2 linked regions of the Gimesia maris genome follow. The protein of the gene in region 1 binds, or shares a complex with, the protein of each later gene. Links are inferred from orthologs where the notes say so. Each region holds a gene or a part of one and is shown in the gene's direction. Other genes may lie near its edges.

The links. Proteins that work in one complex are often made in the same cells at the same time.
Region 2: GmarT_RS17360 (region 1) and rpmA share a complex: the UniProt entries of both Escherichia coli proteins name them as parts of the 50S ribosomal subunit. The link is inferred for Gimesia maris from one-to-one orthologs.

What each region holds. Positions count from the first base shown.
Region 1 is NZ_CP042910.1:4,746,353-4,754,444, reverse strand. What follows is about bases 3,015-5,994. They hold GmarT_RS17360 (type B 50S ribosomal protein L31), read left to right. Parts: upstream 3,015-4,350; coding sequence 4,351-4,638; downstream 4,639-5,994. Other genes in these bases: prmC (peptide chain release factor N(5)-glutamine methyltransferase), read left to right, coding at 5,939-5,994; prfA (peptide chain release factor 1), read left to right, coding at 4,805-5,887; ilvD (dihydroxy-acid dehydratase), read right to left, coding at 3,015-3,730. In the rest of the region: GmarT_RS17375 (mannose-1-phosphate guanylyltransferase), read right to left, coding at 1-497; GmarT_RS17370 (UTP--glucose-1-phosphate uridylyltransferase), read right to left, coding at 578-1,999; more of ilvD, read right to left, coding at 2,039-3,014; more of prmC, read left to right, coding at 5,995-6,856; murA (UDP-N-acetylglucosamine 1-carboxyvinyltransferase), read left to right, coding at 6,916-8,092.
Region 2 is NZ_CP042910.1:3,876,779-3,882,998, forward strand. What follows is about bases 722-3,489. They hold rpmA (50S ribosomal protein L27), read left to right. Parts: upstream 722-1,863; coding sequence 1,864-2,115; downstream 2,116-3,489. Other genes in these bases: GmarT_RS14405 (hypothetical protein), read left to right, coding at 858-1,697; GmarT_RS14415 (S1C family serine protease), read right to left, coding at 2,180-3,397. In the rest of the region: GmarT_RS14400 (serine/threonine protein kinase), read left to right, coding at 1-376; GmarT_RS14420 (6-phosphofructokinase), read left to right, coding at 3,744-5,156; GmarT_RS14425 (hypothetical protein), read right to left, coding at 5,153-6,220.

The sequences.
Region 1 (8,092 bases):
AGGTCTGCTGCGATGGCAGATCCTGTCTGGATATAGCCGTAACCCGTCGCAGGGTAAGCTGGTGGTACGCCGATGAGCGCAAGAGTTTCCGGCTCGGCTTCAATCAGTTTTACCGCCTGATTGACAGTATTCACAAAACCCGACTCCGGCTGGATTGCATGATCGGACGAGAGCACGAGCATGATGGCTTCGGAATCGACGTGGAGCAGGTGAATTGCCGCCAGTCCAATACAGGGAGCGGTATTACGCGCTGCTGGTTCGACGAGAATGTGTTCCGGATTCAACTGCGGCAGTTGCCGCTTGATTTCAGGTGAAAGTGTACTGTTAGTGGCAATCCAGACATGTTGTTCATGTGAAAGTTCACGACAGCGCGCCACCGTCTCCTGAATCATGGTTTGTTGGCCCACGAGTTTCAGCAGTTGTTTGGGAATCGCTTTGCGGCTTTGCGGCCAGAAGCGTGTTCCGCTGCCACCTGCCATGACAACTGTGTGAAGCATGAAGCCTGTTTCTCCGAAAGGGAAATGTTGTTCGCGTGAATGAAAGTGGGAGTTGATTCTGGCAGCTTAACTGCCGAATTCTATTCTCCCAGATACACGGGAGATGTAAATTGCGCATCGGTTGAGATTTTTTGTTTTAACTCTGTTTCATCGACCGCAAATAAGGGACTGATCTCAACAGTCGCTTCTGCGGGGAGCGTCACGCCACAGGAGGTCAGCCAACTGGAAAAGATACGATTGAGCGCTGCATGGGCTGTCTGGGGAGAATCCTGGCCTTCCGCATTTTTAACGGGATTAAATTCTCGTTGTCGATCGATTTCATAGACCAGTACGGTCTCTGCTTCAGGCAGCACATCAAAGATAAACCGTTCAAACTTAATGGCGTTGGGCTCTGCAGGAGCGACCTGGGTCCCCGACGCATCAATGTACGGCACTTTTTTATTCGCCTGATGAAACGGAAGGCGTGCATCGTCGTTGGCGATCTGCTCCAGAAAATCCCGGTTGAAGATATGAATTGCCGTGCTGCCTGCCCAGTGCAGCAGCTTGCCGTCATCATCCGTTTGTTCAGAGATATGGTCGGGCAGATCGCTGTATTCGATGATTTGGGTTTTTTGGTCCACATCGCAGACGATCCCCATTTTTTCATCGGGTGCGCGTTTTGACACCACTTTGACTGATACGTCTGCATTTGCCGTCTGATGATAACCCAGGAACTCGGGGTCGCAGACGATGGCAGTCGGGTTGTCGACCTGATGGTAATAGAGTGTGTCGATTCCTTTTTCCCGCATCACGTCAAACATACCGTTGTTCTTGAGGGCTGCGAGCATGCCCCCATGTCCGTCCGGGCTGACGGCAATGCGGTGTTTTTCTTCCAGGAGAATTTGCCCGGAATCCGCATCGACAGCGGGCATCGTACCCTGTTTGAAGAAGTAGAGTTCGCCATCCGCCAGACCAAAATTCTGATGCTGCTGAAAATATTCCACGGTTTCATCATGAGTGGCATCGCTGGTCATGATGAAATAGCAGATCGGCTTTCCTGCCTGTCGTGCGCGGGCACGCAACTGTTCCACCAGAATCTGAAACAGGGAAGTCTGTTTGACGGGCCCGATGGGAAACATGCCTTTCGGATGGCTGAAGCCCAGACGGGAACCCTGACCGCCTGCAACCAGGATCGCCCCGACTTTGCCTGCTGCCAGCAGTTTCTGGCCACGTTTCGTTGCCTCTTCCGATTCAGAGGGAGACGAACAGCGATCTTCCAGTCGGACTACAGTCGCCGGACGCGTGGCGCGTTCCGCTTTCTGTGCCGGCGATTCTGCCTTTTGAGTTGTCTCTTCAGGGGCATACAACCGCTGGATCTGCTTGAAATTAATCGCCTGGATCTGTGCTGAGAGACTGGCTTGTTCCTGTTGACTCAGGTCGTTCCACCAGGTCAATAGATGGGTTTGCTGAAAGTCAGATAATGTCTGGTAAAGATCCTCTGGAAAGGAATCGGGGGCTGACATGATTTCTGGTTCCCTTGTATTTAAGTTGGGGTTCCGGGGTTATTCGCAGTCCGGCAGCAGGGCTTTACTCACACAGCCATGATGTGCCTGTGAGGTGGTGGCTGAAAAATCAGCCAGATAGCCGCGGGAATGTCTGACGGGTTGAAGTGGTTTTTTCACTCGGCGTTGCTGAAATTCCTGGTCGGAGACATCAACGCTGATTTCTCCTTTAAGCAGATCGAACGAGATCTGGTCACCATCCTGAATCAGACCAATCGGACCTCCGACTGCCGCTTCGGGAGAACAATGCACGCCGATGGCACCGTGTGAAACACCGGAGACACGTGTGTCCGAAATGAATGCCACTTTGCCATCCAGTTCCGGTACCGTCAGAGCGGCAGTCGCGACAAGTACTTCAGGCATGCCTGATGCGACCGGACCCAGGTTTCGTAGTACGATGACACTGCCGGGTTTGATCTTACCTGCTTCGACGGCATCGACTACGCCTTTCGCTTCATCGAAGCAGCAGGCGGTTCCCGTGAAATGTGATTCCTGCATGCTGGAAACTTTAAAGACAATGCCTCCCGGTGCCAGATTGCCAAAGCAGATCTGCATGTCGGCGTAAGTTTTATACGGTTGATCGAGCGAAGCGATCAGTTCCTGGTTCGTGGGGACATCGCCGATTTCTGCCAGGTTTTCCGCCAGGGTTCTGCCGGTTACAGTCAGGCAACTGCCATCGATGATGCCTGCTTTGAGCAGGTGTTTCATGAGGACCGGTGTGCCACCCAGGTGATGCAGGTCGACCATGGTTTTTTTGCCGCGTGGTGCAAAACTGCAATACACGGGCGTTTTTCGAAGAATTTCCTGAATGTCCTGCAGGTAAAATTCGACTTCCGCTTCTCGTGCCAGCGCGAGCAGATGCAGGATTCCATTCGTGGAGCCGCCGACGGCCGCGATGGTGGCGGCTGCATTTTCAAATGCTTTGCGGGTCAGGATGTCGCGCGGCCGGATATTTTTCTGCAGGAGATTTCGCACGGCAGAGGCGACATTGAGGCATTCTGTTTTTTTTGCATTATCAATGGCCGGCGTGGAACTGCTGAACGGGAGCATAAGGCCGATGGCTTCGAGCGCGATGCCCCAGGTATTGAAAGAAGCGGCGATACCACATCCCCCCGGGCCCGGGCAGGCGGTTTTCAGAATCTGGTCCGCTTCTTCTTCTTCCATCGCGCCGACTGCTGCAGCTGCCTGGGAATCGTAGACGTCGAGGATCGAAATGTCCTGTCCTTTGTGGCAGCCGGGCATGATACTGCCACCACTGACGACCAGTCCCGGATAGTTGAGTCGTGCCAATGCCATGGCGAAGCCCGGTCCGTTTTTATCGCAATTATGCAGGCCAATCAGGGCATCATACGAATGAGCACTCACGACGCATTCGGCCGCGTTGGCGATCATATTCCGAGAGGGGAGACTGGCGTTGCCTCCTTCCTGTCCCTGGGTGATGTTGTCACTGACGGCGGGAACTCCAAAAGGAAGACCGATCATGTCAGCGGATTGACATCCCTGTGCAATTACTTTCGCAAGATCGTAAGCATGCACATTACAGAGGTTGCCATCCAAGAGTGGCACGCCAATCCCGATCTGGGCCTTGTCGAAATCCTGATCCGAAAAGCCTAACCCGTAATAAAAAGCGGTGACTCCCCGTTGCCAGCCATGTGTCAGGTTTTGACTATTCCAGTTTAAAGGATGATCCATAATGTTGTTCCTGAGCGAATTGATATGTAACTGGGGACGACAGCCCTTGTTTTTATCTAACTCTAAACAGTCAACTGCGGCAGGCCAAGTTACTTAACATTTGATTTTCAAAACAGATACAGAGTCCTGAGCCCAACTGCTGAAAAGGGAACAGTGTGACCGGACAAGTCTCCTGTAATGGACCGTTCTTCTTGAGATGATTTCAAATGAGAGCCTGCAGATGAGAGTCCAGGTCAGGAAAAAATGAAAAATTGCGCGAATTGTTAAAAATCAGAAGGTCTGGGATAGCTGTATGTTATGTTTATTAAACGAGTTGCGGGATTTTATGGCCGGGGGCCTTTGCGCTTGCTCATTCGTGCAGAGGAACGTAAACTGTGATGTTTCATGAAGCAGATATTTCTATAAGCTGTTTTGTTTTCTAATTTTAGGAATCTGAGGACTCAGACGGTTTCGTTTGAGGGATCATTCCGGCAAAGCAGTTCGATGGTTGGCATCGGTAATAAAGCAGAGTCAGGGACAGCACACGGCAAGAAGTGCTTTCGGAGTCCCGATCCACAAGACTGGCAGCGGACAGTCTGTGAAATCGATTAAGGTTTTCAGGTAATAAAGAAGCTGAGAAAATGAAAAAAGACATTCATCCCGACTATCATCCTGTTGTATTTAAGGATACTTCAACAGGTGATTCATTCCTCATCCAGTCAACAGCCACTTCTAAAACTACAGTGGAATGGGAAGATGGTAACACTTACCCTTTGGTGGCAGTGGAAATCAGTTCCAAATCTCATCCTTACTACACCGGTAAGATGAAGTTTGTTGACAGTGCTGGTCGTGTGGAAAAATTCCAGAAGAAATACAACTGGGACAAACGCAAAGGTGCAGAAGAAGGCGACAAAAAAGAAGACAAGTAGCACAATTATCTATTGTCTAAAACTGAGGCTCTACGGATGATCCGTATGAGCCTCGTTTAATGCATGGTCGTCGCTTTTCTATTTTTAATGTCTGGGTTTGTATTTCAACAGAGAGTTGAAAGTCAAACCAAACACCACAGACAGTCTTTTACGTGGATTTGGGTAAATGAAGTTTCCCACCCTGCAGGTCAAACTGGATCGTTATGAGGAGTTGGAAAAAGAACTCCAGGATCCGGAAGTTCTGGCTAATACGAGTAAGCTGGTTGAAATCCAGCGAGAGTACGGCGGCCTGGCGAAGGTTGCGTTAGCAGTCCGCGAGTTTAATACCCGTGCCGAAGACATTGAGGTTGCCCGGGAGATGCTGGAAGAAGAGACTGATCCTGCTGCCAGAGAATACGCCCAGAAAGAACTGGACGAACTCTGTGAAGAGCACGAGAAGCATATTAAAGAACTGGAAGACCTGGTGGTAGCCGGCGATTCTATCACGCGTGGCGGCTTGATCATGGAAATTCGAGCTGGAGCCGGCGGCGATGAAGCGGCTCTGTTTGCACGCGAACTCTTCGACATGTATATGCACTTTGTGGAAGCGCAAAAGGGCTGGAAAACAGAAGTGTTAAACATGAGCGCCACCGAGTTGGGTGGTTTGAAGGAAGTCACGTTTTCGATTGCCGGTGAAGGTGCCTATCACCGCTTGCAGTTTGAAAGTGGAGGACACCGCGTGCAGCGTGTTCCCGAGACAGAGACACAGGGCCGCGTGCATACCAGTGCTGCTACGGTGGCCGTACTTCCTGAAGCCAGTGAAGTGGAAGTTGATATCAAGCCGGATGATATTCGCCTCGATACGTTCCACGCGAGTGGTCCTGGCGGACAGAAAGTGAATAAAACGGAAAGCGCCGTGCGGATCACTCACTTGCCGACAGGCACCGTGGTGCAGTGCCAGGATGAAAAAAGTCAACACAAAAATAAAGCCAAGGCCATGCGCGTGCTGCGAAGTCGCGTGCTGGAACAGATGCAGCAGAAGGCAGCCGATGAACGAGCTGACCAGCGTCGGACGTTAATTGGCTCGGGTGACCGCAGCCAGCGCATACGAACATACAATTTTCCGCAAGGCCGCGTGACGGACCACCGCATCAACCTTTCCCTTTACAAAATTGATCAGATCATGCAGGGCGACCTGAATGATCTCATCAGTGCCCTGCTACAGTTTGACCGAGAAGAGCGTTTACTGGGCGACGGCTCACAAAAATAAATTCGACTTTCTACCGATTATCGGTTAGCTGTCACTACGATGGATCGTGCCGTGAATGAGAACTCACCATCACCGGATCGCACTTCTGATGCTGCATCGGAACCATGGACAGTTCGTCGGATTCTGGACTGGACGACTGCCCATTTAGAGAAACACGGTAGCGATTCCCCGCGTCTGGATACCGAAGTTCTGCTGGCTCACGCAAGAAACTGTGAGCGGATTCGCCTCTACACGAATTACGAAGACGTCGTCACAGAACAGGAACGCGCTCTGATGAGACAACTGGTACAGAGACGCGCGAATTCTGAACCGGTGGCTTACCTGGTGGGGAATCGCGAATTTTTCGGACTCGATTTTTATGTCGATAAGAATGTGCTTGTTCCCCGGCCCGATACCGAAACGCTGGTCATCGAACTGGTCGATGAGGCACAGAAACTCACGAATCCTTTTATTCTGGATTTGTGCACCGGGAGTGGTTGCATCGCGATTTCAGCAGCTGCGAATTGTCACAATGCAAAATTCCAGGCAACTGATATCAGTGAACCGGCGCTGGCAATCGCCCAGAAAAATGCCGCTTCCAATGAGTTATCAAACCAGATTCAGTTCCTGCTCAGTGACTGTTTCGAACAGATTCCGCCTGGGACCTTATTCGATATCATCGTGAGTAATCCACCTTATATTCCGGATGCAGAAATCGAGCAGCTTGAAAAAGATGTCAGGCAGCATGAACCACGTCTGGCTTTGTCAGGGGGGAAAGATGGTCTGGATTTTTATCGTAAGATCATTCAAGAGGCGGGACGCTATTTAAAAGACCAGGGGTTATTGATGCTCGAGTTCTCACCGGAACAGGAAGCTGATTTACTGGCTCTGTTTAAAGCGACTGGTGAATACACAAATGTGAGGGTGAAAGCGGACCTGGCAGGGCGGGCCCGGGTGATAATCGGGCAAAAATTGCCTATCTTAAAATGAACGGATTTTCTATACTGCGTCAGCAAATCGACGTTTAATCTACAACAGGAGATCCAGGGATGGATATGTTTATCGTTCGCGGAGGCGAGCGGCTTTCGGGTAGCGTTTCTGTCAGTGGTGCGAAAAATTCCGCGTTACCACTGATGGCAGCGGCAATGGCCTGCGAAGGCGAAACTACCCTGTACTCTATCCCCGACCTGGTCGACGTCAAAACACAGTCCCAGGTTCTGGGTTCCCTGGGTATGGATGTGAACCGCGATCCGGATGGTGCATTGCGTCTTAAAACTGTGGATGAGACATCCTGTATCGCCGATTATGAACTGGTACGACGCATGCGGGCCAGTGTCTGTGTGCTGGGACCTCTGCTGGCCAAACGTCGTATGGCCTGTGTCTCACTGCCGGGCGGATGCAATATCGGAGACCGGCCGATTGACTTACATCTGAAAGGACTCTCCGCGCTGGGGGCACAAATCCGCGTGGACCGTGGTTATGTCATCGCGCGGGCGGATCGGTTGCGCGGCGCGAATATTTTCCTGGGGGGGGCCTTCGGGAGTACCGTCACGGGGACCTGTAACGTGATGGTTGCGGCTGCCCTGGCAAAAGGGACGACCACTATTGAATCGTCGGCCTGCGAACCGGAAGTGGTCGACGTCGGTAATTTCCTGAATGCAGCGGGAGCAAAAATCGATGGTCTGGGAACACCGTTTCTGACCATCGAGGGTGTGGAGCAACTCAATGGTGTGAAACATGAAGTCATTCCGGACCGCATTGAAGCAGCCACGTTAATGATTGCCGCTGCCATTACGGGAGGCGATGTCTGCTTGAAAGAGGTCAGACCCGATCATATTACAGCTGTGATTGAAAAACTCAGGGAAATCGGCGTGACAGTACAACTCGCGTTTCCCGATCAGCCGGCAAAAAAACAGTCTGTCACGGTGCGGGTGACGCAGCCACTTCGGTCGGTTGACTGCATAGCACTTCCGTATCCCGGCATTCCGACAGACGTGCAGGCGCAATTGATGTCATTGCTGGCGTGTGTCCCTGGAATCAGTATTGTCACTGACAAGGTCTTTCCGGATCGATTCATGCATGCCTCGGAGCTGGCACGCATGGGGGTAAATATCCGCAGGGAATCGGCCAGTGCGATTTTGAATGGGGTGTCTCGTTTAAGTGGTGCCTGTGTGATGGCCTCTGATTTACGTGCGAGTGCCGCGCTGGTTTTGGCTGGCCTCGCCG
Region 2 (6,220 bases), 870 kb from region 1 along the record:
ATTTGCAGATAACAGCCTGGTTACCTGGAAACGCAAAGGGCATCAATACATTGTCAAGGTCCGGCAGTCAGAAGAACGCAAGCAGACCGTCTTCATCGAACCGAGCGATCATCAGATGCACGAGCGTCTGTTATTGATTTACAGTACCTGCTGTGATGCACAGCCTGAGTATTACGAAGAAGCACTCAGGCTGAATGCGGAAATCTCACATGGCGGGATTTCCATTCGCGAAGTGAATGGTGAAACGAAGTTTGTGATGGTCGATACCTTCCCCCGCTCGACCGTGGATGCTGAAGATATCCGCAAGAGTGTCGTGGCCGTCGCCCAGCATGCTGACGATGTGGAAAAGAAACTGACTGGACACGATCTGCATTAATTCCACTTTCCCTCCCTGGCTGAGCAGGTCCACCTGTAGTGATTGTAGCAATCATTGTTGTCAGAGACACTGGGCTGTCACGTCGAACAGTTTGTGAACGGTTCCGGATATACTGGCCTCTCTCAAAAGACATGCCAGTCATTAAAACTGTGGCGAACCTACGCGCTATGTTGGAATCATGCCCGATTCCAGTGAGAACTTAAATCAAGAGCTTGACCCTCCATTCCTGACACTGATATAGTCAATATCATATCAAAAATGCCATTTCCGGCTCACCAGACTGAATCCATGCCCCGCCAGGCGTTATGTGTGTACATTCGACACGGGTTACGGGTGCTGGAGACAGGACTTCAGGTTTTCAGCCTGTTTCAGCAAAGTCTCTGTGGGAATTTCCAGGGTAGAGACGATATACTTTTAATACATTTGTGGTCTGCAAAACCACTTTCCATTCTGATCGAGAAGAGTAATTCCGGGGTATTTCATGCGTCCATCACTCAAATATTCTTTTGCGACCGTTTTTGCCTGCAGTTGCCTGTTTTTAACTTCCCAGGGAAATCAGGTATTCGCTCAGAAAAATACGTTGAATCGTGGATTCTCGATCAGCCCGGACCTGGTGGCAACGGGTGAAGAACTGGCCTCACAGAAATCACTGTGGGTCATGGAAGCGGTATTCAAGCCCATGCGCATGGTGCGGATGGACCTGACTGACCCGCTTACCGGTAAGAAAGAGAAAACCCTTGTCTGGTACCTGGTCTATAAATGTGTCCTGCGTCCGATTGAACGACCGAATTCAACCACTGAGTTCACACCGGAAAACGCCGAGGTTCCTCCACCAGGGCCACCTTTATTTGTTCCGGAAATCACCTTGATTACAAATGATAACGGACAACAGAAGATCTATCCCAATCAGATTCTTCCTGAAGCCGAACTCATCATCAATCAGCGGGAACGCCATCAATTTAAAAATGCTGTCGACATTATCGGAGAATTGCCTCCTGAAACACCGGCTGATTCTAAAGAAGAAAATGCCATTTACGGGGTCTGTCTCTGGACTGGCATTGATCCGGGGACTGATTATTTCACAGTCCTGTTTTCCGGTCTCACGAATGGCTACAAAAATGTTGAAGGACCGGATGGAAAAACCGTGACCCTGCGGAAGACTCTGGTACAGCAGTACTGGCGCCCCGGCGATGAGTTTGGCCAGCAGGAACAGGAGTTTCGGCCTAAAGGCAAACCCTACTGGGTTTATCTACCCGACGATCCCGCAGTTGCGGCAAAGATGAAAAAAGAACTGAACATGGAAGAGAAGCCTGCTCCCTGAATCAGAATTTAACCGGTTCTTATCAAAAAATAGTGGGAAGTTGTCCAGAAATTGGATTATCTCTTGCAAGTTCAGGCTGGATTCGCCAATATACGGCCTCAATTAACAGTATTTTCTTAAAATGCTCCTGTACAGGGGCAACTTTTGCTACCTGAGGAATGATTTAATGGCACATAAGAAAGGTCAGGGTTCCAGCCGTAACGGTCGTGATTCACAAGCACAACGACGCGGAATCAAGAAGTTCGGCGGCGAAAGCGTGCTGGCAGGAAACATCATCGCCCGTCAATGTGGAACGAAGTGGCACCCCGGGAAAAATGTGGGCATGGGCCGCGACTACACTATCTTTTCACTGGTGGAAGGCAAGGTTTACTTCGATAACGAAGGTCGACGCATCAACGTTGAGCCTGTATTGAACTAATACTCTTCCAGAGTAGACACATGGAAGGCTTCCTGAACATCGCATTCAGGAAGCCTTTTTTTATTTACCGGTTCGTATGCCCTGTTGTGAGGGTGACCGAGATTTTCGTAGGCGCCTGCTCTTTACCGCGCAATACGGATACCGTAACTGTGTCACCCGGCTTTTTACTTTCGATGTAGTCCAGGAAATCAGACGCTGTTTTTACAGGTCTTGAGTCAACGGCAACGATCAGGTCAGCGGCACCACGGTCAACACGTTCAATCGTGATCAGTCCCCTTCTCTGTCGGACAATTTTGGGGCCGCGAATCCCTGCCGTTTCCGCCGGTCCGCCTGGAGTCAGTTTCGCGACCAGCAGTCCCTGTTCGGTTTCATACACACGTTGGATCCCGATTTCAGGATGAATCATGTGGCCATGGGTCAGAAGCTGGGGGACCACGCGCGAAACCAGGTTAGAAGGTATCGCGAACCCGACGCCGGAACTTTGACCTGTATTACTGGCGATGGCGGTGTTGATTCCGATTAACTGGCCATGCGAATTAATTAAGGGACCTCCTGAGTTACCTGGATTGACTGCGGCATCAATCTGAATAATCGACTTGATCGTACGGTTGCCTCGCAGTTTCAGAGAGCGATTCAGACTGGAAATGATTCCGCAGGTCATGGTTCGTTCCAGGCCAAAGGGATTTCCGATGGCAAACACACGCTGTCCGACTTTCAGTTTGCTGGAATCGGCGATGGTCACCGGTTTCAGAATACCCGCATCCTCTTCAATTTTAATGACGGCGATATCGTTAATCGCATCAGCGCCCACAAACTTGGCAGTGTAAGATTTCCCGTTGAACAGAGTCACATTTACCTGTTGCGCATCTTCAATCACATGGTAATTCGTCAGGATGTGTCCCGCCTGGTCGATGATTGCTCCGGAGCCGGCTCCTTCTGTATCATATTCCAACAGGAAAAATCCATCTGTCTTCGTACTCTTTGTGGTGATATGCACAACGCTTTTATTTAATTTTTCATAAACACTGACGTTAATCTCTTCTTCGGGGGACAACCCACGCTGATTGAACAGAACCGTTTCTGGAACGGCCAGCGTCTGATTAGCCGTTGATCGGGGAGACTCAGTAACTAATGGTGTTGGAGGTACGATTTGTGGACCTGAGAGCCGGGGTGGTGACTGCGCCTCCGAAGTCGACATCATGACGGCTCCGGGAGATTCTAATGAAGCTACGACCAGACCACCAATTACCGCGGATATAAAACAACCAAGTACATATTTCATGTGACACCTCGCACAACACGAAACTCAAGCAAACTGGGTAAAACAAGAAGTCAGGGAACTGACGAAGAACGATGTTAAACTTCGTTTTTGAAAGAATTTTTAAAATAGGCATGGAATCTCGACTGAACTCCATCATAATTCCTTGCCAGAATATCAGTGAAGTTCAAACACTGATAAAATAGATGACCAGCCAAAGAATCGTAAGTCATTATCACAATTCTCCTGCCAGCGTAAATAGGAATTCAACCAGTCATTTGCAGTGGAAGCAAATCTGTTTGGGGCCCCTCAGAGGAAGCACTGAAGTTTTTTTATAGCGTACCCGTTTCAGCGTGACGAAAGGATTGAGATGCGTCGGATTGCACTTTTAACAGCAGGTGGCGATACGCCAGCTCTAAACGCCACGATCTTCGGGGCTGTCGAACGAGCCAATGAACTCCGAGTTCAGGTTGTCGGTATTATTAAAGGCTTTGGGGGGTTGCTCGATCCTACCGTCCCTCATATTCGATTGAATCCGCTGTATTCAACACTTCCGGAGCTGGACCCCCGCTGTGGCGGGACCATTCTCGGTTCATCCCGTACCTATATTGACGAATCTCATGCGGGAGAATTACAGCTGGTGAAAAAGCGGCTGGATCAGCTGGGGATCGAGGGGCTCATCTGCATTGGCGGGGATGGGACCCTGAACGGGATGCAGCCGATTTCGCAGTTTATGCCTTGTGTCCTGGCACCCAAAACCATCGATAATGATCTGGGACTCAATTATCCAGACGAACCCAATGAATGGATACGCGAAGTCAATCCTGAGACTCAGAAAGTCAAGTTTCGCAAGATGCCTGGAAAACAGGATCTGGAGCTGGATGATATCGTCAACTTTGCGACTCCCGGTTATGCAACAGCCGTCTATGTCTGTGTGCAGGGGGTCCAGCGGATTCGTTCGACCGCAGAAAGTCATCGCAGAATTGCCATAATTGAAGTCATGGGACGCGAGTCAGGTTACCTGGCATTGGGCGCAGCGTATGGCCAGCCTGACATTATTCTGATTCCTGAAGTCCCACTGGATTATGAACGATTCGAGCGTCGCGTCCGCGATCTCTATGAAACTCAGAAGAATGTAGTCATCGTCATTGGCGAAGGATTACGTGATCAGGAAGGAAAACGACTGGGGGATATCTCGAAAAGTGTCGATCCGGCAGGCAATATCATATTCAGTGGTGCAGCAGAAGTGCTGGAAAATATGTTGATCGAATCACTGGGGGATCACTATTTTGTCTCACGCAAAAGGCATGAACTTGCGAAACAGGCAACTTTCACACGAAAGATCGGGCATACTCAACGCGGCGGCCGTCCGATCCGTTTTGATCGTCACTACGCAACACAACTGGGGGGCAAAGCCGTTGATTTGCTGGTGCAGCGACAGAATAACTATGTCGCAATTTTACAGTGGAATGAGCAACGCGGTTTTTATGTCAGTTCGATCAACGGAAATTCACTGCGGGATGCCTGGCGCGGAATTCACCCGCGGACTCTACATCCGGCCTTCTACGATGAACACCGTTATCAGCCTTCCAGGCTGGGCGTCAGCTATCTTTCCAGGATCTTCGCGAATGCAGTAGGGTCTGATGACCTGGAACTGTTACGTGAAGACCTGTTTGATACCGGGCATTTGAAAACCCGGTATCAAAGTATCAACGTCAGCGTTCATAAACACATTCGGTATTTGAATTCCGATGTAATGTCGGAAAACTCCGAGCAGTTCTAAGGTTCCTGCTGCGGTACCTCAAATGCCGCCGGTTGAATCTCAGGAACGGTTACAGGTTGAGGAGAAGTGGAATTCCCTGCATCACTCTGGTTCGAGATGGTGTACGCTGCCTGCACGGCATTCTGCTTCAATGTGCCCGAAGTGGCAGCCATTGACATGCGCAGTTCTTTTTTGGTGGAAAGGTAGCGTGAGACCGCGGAATCTGAGTTGATCATGATGTCGTCTACTACATACTGTCCCTGCTGTTTGATAAACAGGACAGTCGCACCCCGCTCTTTATTCCCCAGCTGGATTCGCGAGTAGCCTTCATTTTCATTGATTTCGAGGCTGGCAAGATTGGACATGAGGAGTTCCGGGATGTTGAAGGCTGTCTGCGGAACGTGTTCCACCTGTCGCCAGACCAGCTCATTGAAGTCGCGCGAGGAATGACGCTGAAGGTCTCGAATATTCTGTTCGTGCATTGAGAAGGCATAGTTCTGAACCCGTACCATCATCTCCAGTGTCGCTTTCACCGATGCAGGACGGTCTTTCAGGTCCAGGTGAATGTCGTCAACCAGCAGTTGCCCCAGGTGTTCTCGCAAGATGTACGTAACTGGCAGATTCCCCTGTCGAGCGTACACTTTTGTGATGGCACCGTTGAACTGGATGTCCAGGATCTCAAAGCCGGGTTCCGTGATTTCATCCAGTGGCAACTGAGCAACCAGTTGGGGGGCGACTCGTTTCCAGACTCGGGTGGAAAAATCGGGAGTCGAACTGAAGTCCAGAATCTTCATATCCCGCTTCGATAGAGCTTCACTGAACAGCAGTGTGATTGCCCGTGTTGAGAACAGCGATGTCAACGTTACCTGTTGATTCCCCTGATCCTGGAAGAGTGTTACTTCTTCAATTAGATATTTATCGGGAATATCGATTTCATCTGATTCAACTCTGACCAGAGATAAATTGATCATTTTACCATTATTCTGGGTCACAAAGTTAGCCAGGTTGTTTTCGATTTTCAACTCGTAGTCTGCAGCAGCATCCTGTGAATGGGGTAATGCAGCCAGCTTCAGGTCGGCAAAATC